Regions from separate parts of the Enterobacter sp. E14S genome, predicted to be linked through region 3. Evidence: riboswitches for the same ligand, from Rfam matches in the RefSeq annotation. Region 3 holds a riboswitch; each other region holds the start of a gene.
The links. Region 3 has a riboswitch for thiamine pyrophosphate ahead of thiC (phosphomethylpyrimidine synthase ThiC). Riboswitches for the same ligand answer to the same signal wherever they lie in the genome.
Positions count from the first base shown of each region.

Region 1: it holds a riboswitch for thiamine pyrophosphate, as region 3 does, so the genes downstream of both, thiM (hydroxyethylthiazole kinase) here and thiC (phosphomethylpyrimidine synthase ThiC) in region 3, are expected to answer to the same signal.
Region 2: it holds a riboswitch for thiamine pyrophosphate, as region 3 does, so the genes downstream of both, thiB (thiamine ABC transporter substrate binding subunit) here and thiC (phosphomethylpyrimidine synthase ThiC) in region 3, are expected to answer to the same signal.

Region 1 is NZ_JBVODQ010000002.1:431,331-433,593, forward strand. Features, by position in the region: gene ACZ6J2_RS07185 (YadA C-terminal domain-containing protein) at 1-173, opposite strand, end outside; TPP riboswitch at 807-903, shown strand; gene thiM (hydroxyethylthiazole kinase) at 939-1,709, shown strand; gene thiD (bifunctional hydroxymethylpyrimidine kinase/phosphomethylpyrimidine kinase) at 1,706-2,263, shown strand, end outside.
Region 2 is NZ_JBVODQ010000010.1:55,250-57,512, reverse strand. Features, by position in the region: gene thiP (thiamine/thiamine pyrophosphate ABC transporter permease ThiP) at 1-185, opposite strand, end outside; gene thiB (thiamine ABC transporter substrate binding subunit) at 161-1,144, opposite strand; TPP riboswitch at 1,176-1,276, opposite strand; gene sgrR (HTH-type transcriptional regulator SgrR) at 1,313-2,263, opposite strand, start outside.
Region 3 is NZ_JBVODQ010000017.1:7,449-9,711, reverse strand. Features, by position in the region: gene thiC (phosphomethylpyrimidine synthase ThiC) at 1-1,116, opposite strand, end outside; TPP riboswitch at 1,195-1,306, opposite strand; gene ACZ6J2_RS21425 (Rsd/AlgQ family anti-sigma factor) at 1,361-1,858, opposite strand; gene nudC (NAD(+) diphosphatase) at 1,954-2,263, shown strand, end outside.

The DNA of each region.
Region 1 (2,263 bases), on a different contig from region 3:
CGAGCAATACTATCGGCCCTGTTTTGCGTAATTTGGTCTTGATGGTCATTCACAATATCTGTGATTAATGCGTCATCCCAAACGGCAGCAGCAGCGTTGGTAATATTCATGGCGCTACCAGCGACCACCCCAAATACAAAAACAGGAATAACAGATTTATTGAAAAGTTTCATTCGAAGGACTCACATCATTAACGTATTAAAAAAACAAAATTAAGCAGAACAGTTTTGGCTTTAGTGGTATGTAGATAACTGTATTTCCATATTTCAATACAGGATATTCAATGCCCGGACCTTTTTTAGTGGCGTGAATAAACTATCGATTAAACCCAAATTGATGATTTTGATCTAAATCATAAATGATATGAATAAATGAAAGGGCAGGGTGCGGTATCGAGAAGGTTTATTTAATGTATACATTAACTTATGGGTTATGCGATAAATCAAGGGATGCGTTAAGCTATTGATGAAAATACCAATGTTTAATAGAGTTAAATAAATTAATACTGTCTTATTCTTTCAAGCGAAAGAAGTTTCCATATCTTATAAAAGCAGAATGAGCACGTAGTAAAAAATAAAAATAATAGCCTCAGTAAAAGTACGTAATATAGTTTTTCAATAATGTATTAACAATTACTAAACCAGAATTAACTAAAGCGTAATAAATGTATGCAAATGACGGGAAAGAGCGCCTGGAAATTACCGCTGTGACAAACGTTGTGATAAATCGAAACTTCTTGCGCCTGGCCTGGGGCCGCGGTTACACTACCTAACGTTAATGATTTTCATAACCAACTGTTTTAAAAGTATTTTGACTCGGGGTGCCCTTCTTTGTGAAGGCTGAGAAATACCCGTATTACCTGATCTGGATAATGCCAGCGTAGGGAAGTCAGATGCCTTCCCGGTCATCGCTTCTTCACGCAAGGCAGGAGCGAAACCATGCAGCCTGACCTGCTCGATTTACACGTTTTACACCACTTCCGAACCCGTTCTCCGCTGACCCACTGTATGACCAACGATGTCGTACAGACTTTTACGGCCAACGTTTTGCTGGCGCTTGGCGCCTCACCCGCGATGGTGATTGAGGCCGAAGAGGCTGAACAGTTTGCCGGCATCGCCGATGCGCTGCTGATTAACGTTGGCACGCTGACGTCGCCGCGCGCCCAGGCGATGCGTCGGGCAATAGAAAGCGCGGTGGCGGCAGGCAAGCCCTGGACGCTGGACCCGGTTGCCGCGGGTGCCCTGACGTTCCGCACCCGCTTTTGCCATCAAATTCTTGCCCTGAAACCGGCCGCTATTCGCGGCAATGCCTCTGAAATTCTTGCCCTTGCCGGAATGAGCGCGGGCGGGCGCGGCGTTGATACCACCGATACCGCCGCCAGCGCGGTGCCTGCCGCGCAGGCTTTGGCGCGTCAGACGAATGCAATTGTGGTCGTCACCGGCGAGGTGGATTACATCACCGACGGACAACGTACCCGCACGGTCACGGGCGGTGACCCGCTGATGACGCGCGTGGTGGGCACAGGGTGCGCGCTCTCTGCCGTTGTGGCGGCGAGCTGCTCGCTGCCGGGCGACCGGATGGATAACGTCGCCGCCGCCTGCGGATGGATGAAGCGAGCCGGAACGGTGGCCGTTGCGCAGTCACGTGGGCCTGGCAGTTTTGCCAGCGCGTTTCTGGATGCGCTCTATACGCTGGAGGAGCAGGCATGAAGCGGATTAACGCCCTGACCATTGCCGGCACCGATCCCAGCGGCGGCGCGGGTATCCAGGCCGATCTCAAAACCTTCTCGGCCCTTGGCGCGTACGGCTGCTCGGTCATTACCGCGCTGGTGGCGCAAAATACGCGCGGCGTGCAGTCGGTCTATCGTATCGAGCCGGATTTTGTTGCCGCGCAGCTGGATTCTGTGTTCAGCGATGTGCGCATCGATACCACCAAGATCGGCATGCTGGCCGAGACGGATATTGTGGAAGCGGTGGCCGAGCGGCTTAAACGCTATCAGGTGCAAAACGTGGTGCTGGATACCGTCATGCTGGCTAAAAGCGGCGACCCGCTGCTCTCCGCCTCCGCCGTGGAGACGCTGCGTACAAAACTACTGCCGCAGGTGGCGCTCATCACGCCCAATCTGCCAGAAGCCGCCGCGCTGTTAGGCACATCGCATGCGCAAACTGAACGCGAGATGAAAGCGCAGGGAAACGCGCTGCTGGCAATTGGCTGCGGGGCGGTTCTGATGAAGGGCGGTCATCTGGATGACGCTGAAAGCCCG
Region 2 (2,263 bases), on a different contig from region 3:
TGCCAGAAGGAGAACCGGATAACGTGCCAGAGGTAGCTGTCGTGCCAGAGGGCGAGCAGGTCGCTCTCTGGCGCGTTGAACCACAGTGCAAGAAAAGCCCCCAGGCTGACAGCCACCATCACTGTGGCGGCGAGCAGCCCGGGAAGTAACCAGCCGGGAATCAACGGCTGACGGCGCGTTGCCATTCACTTACCCATGCTGCACGCTGCGCGGCGACCTGCTGCGGCGTAAACTCCAGCGAGGTGTTTGGTTTAGTCAACTGCTCGAAACCTGCGGGCAGCGCAACGTTAGTGACCGGATACATCCAGTTACCAGCCGGGATGGCATTCTGGAACCCCGGTGAAACCATAAATTTCAGGAACTTCTCGGCCAGCTCCGGCTGTTTGCTGGCGGCGGTACGCGCGGCGACTTCCACCTGCAGATAGTGCCCTTCAGCAAAATTAGCGGCAGCATAGTTATCTTTCTTCTCGGCGATAATGTGATAGGCCGGAGAGGTGGTGTAGCTCAGCACAAGGTCGCTTTCGCCTTTCAGGAACAGGCCATAGGCTTCGCTCCAGCCCTTGGTCACGGTGACGGTTTTGGCGGCCAGTTTCTGCCACGCCTCCGGCGCTTTATCCCCGTAGACCTTTTGCATCCACAGCAGCAGACCCAGGCCTGGCGTACTGGTGCGCGGATCTTCATAAATCACGCGCCATTTCTGGTCACTTTCGACCAGCTCTTTCAGGCTCTTCGGCGGGTTTTTCAGCTTATTTTTGTCGTAAACAAAAGCAAAGTAGCCGTAGTCGAACGGCACAAAGGTGTCGTTTTTCCAGCCGCCCGGCACGTTAACGGCATCTGCCGCTACGCCGCTTTTGGTAAACAGTTTGGTTTGCGAGGCGGCTTCCAGCAGGTTGTTATCCAGCCCGAGCACCACGTCGGCCTTGCTGTTTTTCCCTTCCATGCGCAGACGGTTGAGCAGCGACACGCCATCTTCCAGCGCCACGAACTTCAGCTCGCAGTTACAGTCCGCTTCAAAGGCTTTTTTAACCACCGGGCCAGGGCCCCAGTCGGCAGAAAAGGAGTCATAGGTGTAGACCGTCAGGACGGGCTTCGCAAAAGCAGGCAGCGCAAACAGCGCCAGCAGGGGGAGAACTTTTTTTAACACTTTGCACCTCAAAGTTGAGTGGCAAAGGATTTTGAGAGACAGCCTCAAATCCCTTCGCCGGCGTTATCCGGATCAGGTTCGACGGGTATTATCTCAGCGCACATCTGTGATGCAGCACCCCGTTGAGAACGGCGCTATTGTAATGATTTGGTGAATATTACGAAAGCGTTATGGCTCCGGCGGCGCAAACCAGGCGGATTTAAAATCAAACCAGCCCAGAGTGTTCATCCGCAGGCCGCGCATGCTGCGCTGGCCCTGGATCATCAGCCAGTGGTGGATCAAGGGTACGATCGCCTGCTCGGCCAGAAGTTGCTGGCACCACGCTGCAAGATTCATTTCGCCCGCGCGCCACAGGGCGGCATCCTGCTGCCAGTCACGGTCGATGCAGTGCTGGATCAGCGGGACTTCATACAAATGCGAGAAAAGGGAAAAATCGAGCGGCAGGGTAAAGTTGGCGCTGTTGAGCCAGATATCACTGGCGATCTCCCCCTGATGCCATTCGTCATAGTCCACTTCCCTGACCTCTAACCTGACCCCCTCGGCTGCCAGCAGCCGGGTCATGATTCTGGCGATAAAACGATGCTCCACGTGCTCGCGGTAGTAGGTCAGGGTGATGGACTCCAGCCCTGCGGGTTTGTCGCAGTGCACCGGGCGGGCGTGGTGCCAGCGCGGAAGCAGGCCGTACGCCGGGAACCAGTATGTCTGGTACTGCTCTTCCGCATGGTAAATCAGATTGGAAGGGGACAAAACGTGGCTAACCCACTTGCGGACGGCCTGGTTTGCCCCACGGTGGGTGCGGCGGTCAAACAGGAGATAGTAACACCCTTCCTCGAGGCGACTCTCCACGGCTTTTTCTCCCGTGGTGGGGCCTTCCAGCGTCAGCCCGCAGCTCAGATCTTCATTGAGATCCGGCAATACCCAGACGTTCACTTCGTCGATCAGCGCCCGATAGCCAAAGTAGTCGTCGAACGCGCGGATTTTCAGCTGATTGCTGTTATTGCGGGACACGGAGTAGGGCCCGGTGCCAATCGGCAGGCTGGCAAAATTGTTCATTGATTCCCACTCGCCGGGCAAAATCATCGACGGCACGTAGCCCAGCAGCCAGGGAAGCCACTTATC
Region 3 (2,263 bases):
GAGGAAGTTTTCCTGATGATGGGACAGGCACCACTTCGCCATGATGGAACCGCCGCGCGAGACGATGCCGGTCAGGCGCTTCGCCGTCATCGGCACGTAGCGCAGCAGCACGCCCGCGTGAATGGTGAAATAGTCCACGCCCTGTTCGGCCTGCTCCAGCAGCGTGTCGCGGAACGCTTCCCAGGTGAGGTCTTCGGCAATGCCGTTGACCTTTTCCAGCGCCTGATAAATCGGGACGGTGCCAATCGGTACCGGGCTGTTACGCAGGATCCATTCGCGGGTTTCGTGAATATAGCGTCCAGTGGAGAGGTCCATTACCGTGTCCGCGCCCCAGCGCGTGGACCAGACCAGCTTCTCCACCTCTTCTTCGATGGAGGAGGTGACGGCCGAGTTACCGATGTTCGCGTTGACCTTCACCAGGAAGTTGCGGCCGATAATCATCGGCTCGGATTCCGGGTGGTTGATGTTGGCGGGGATAATCGCGCGGCCTGCGGCCACTTCGTCACGCACAAACTCCGGCGTGATGTTCTCCGGCAGGCGAGCGCCAAAGCCTTCACCCGGATGCTGATAGCGCAGCACTTCGCTACGGATGCGCTCGCGACCCATGTTTTCGCGGATGGCGATGAACTCCATCTCCGGCGTGACGATGCCCCGGCGCGCGTAGTGCAGCTGGGTCACGCATTTGCCCGCCTTAGCGCGTTTTGGCGTCAGCAGGCCGGTAAAGCGCAGCTCGTCCAGACCGTCGTCGGCCAGGCGCTCTTTGGTGTAGGCAGAGCTGAGTACGCTCAGCTCTTCACAGTCGTTGCGCGCATCAATCCACGGCTGGCGCAGCTTTGCCAGACCCTGCTGGACGTTGATGGCAACATCAGGATCGCCGTACGGACCGGAGGTGTCATACACCGGCACGGCTTCGTTGTCTTCATACTGGGGGTTATCTTTGCTGCCGCCGATAAGCGTCGGGCTGAGCTGGATTTCGCGCATTGGGACGCGGATATCGGCCTGCGAGCCGGAAATGTAGATGCGTTTCGAGTTCGGGAAGGCGGTCCCTTCCAGGGTATCGATGAAGCGTTGGGCGTGTTCGCGCTGTTCGCGACGGGTCAATTTAGCGATAGACATAGCTCATTCCAAAAGTGAAGGACATGGCTTGTCAGACGACGGATGAAGCAAGAGAGGATCGCCCAGGGGCGATACAACAGCAGTGTGACTCTTGTTCCCTTCGCAGGTATTAGCCTGATCAGGTTCCGCGGATCCCGAATTAACGGTCTCAGCCCGCGCGTTCAGGCGCTGGGCACTCCGACAAGAAAAATCCCCCTCGTGAGAGGGGCGAATGGTTGTAAATTACTCGTTAACGATGAAGAACTCAAGCAGGGCGCGCGACGTTCTCTTCGTTACTGATGTTCAAATCATTGTCCAGCACGAGGGCGATCAGCTTATCTTCCAGCGTGAATCGCTCTTCCAGCGCTTCGCCGAGGTCGGATAGCGCCTGCTGAAACTCAAGATAGTTATCGTGATCGATAGCGTTCTCGAGCGCGGAATCATAGTAATCCATGATCTGCTGGGTGTTGGCTTCCAGAAGGGGATAGAGCTTGCTGGCCGCTAAATAGGGTGTTGTCCCTTCCATTTCGCGGATAATGCGTTCATAAATATTGAAATGGCCGTCGGACAGATAGTCGACCAGGCCCTGACAAAAATCATCCAGCGCTTTTTCATTCAGTCGCATAAACGATTCTTTGCCAGGCTTAATACCGACCAGATTGTAATAAGCCACGAGTAGATGCTTGCGTACATGTAGCCAGCGATCCACCAGTTTGTTATTTCCTCTAACGCGCTCAGTCAGGCTTTCCAGCTGGTTTAACATGGTCGACTCCGCAAAATGTAGGATTGAATCTGCTTATCCAGAATGTAACCACAATGCTAACAACATGTCAGTGAAGCGAAGGTAGTGCAATAGATATGGATCGTATTATTGAAAAATCAGATCTTGGTTGGTGGATCGTCAGTCACGAACAAAAATTATGGCTTCCTGCCGGGGAAATCCCCTATGGCGCAGCTGAGGCGTTCGATCTCGTTGGCCAGCCAGCGCTACAGATCGGCGAGTGGCAGGGTGAGCCCGTGTGGTTGATCCAACAGTCCCGCCGCCAGGATATGGGATCGGTGCGCCAGGTGCTGGATCTGGACGTGGGGCTGTTCCAGCTGGCGGGGCGCGGCGTGCAGCTGGCCGAGTTTTACCGCTCGCATAAATACTGCGGCTACTGCGGTCATA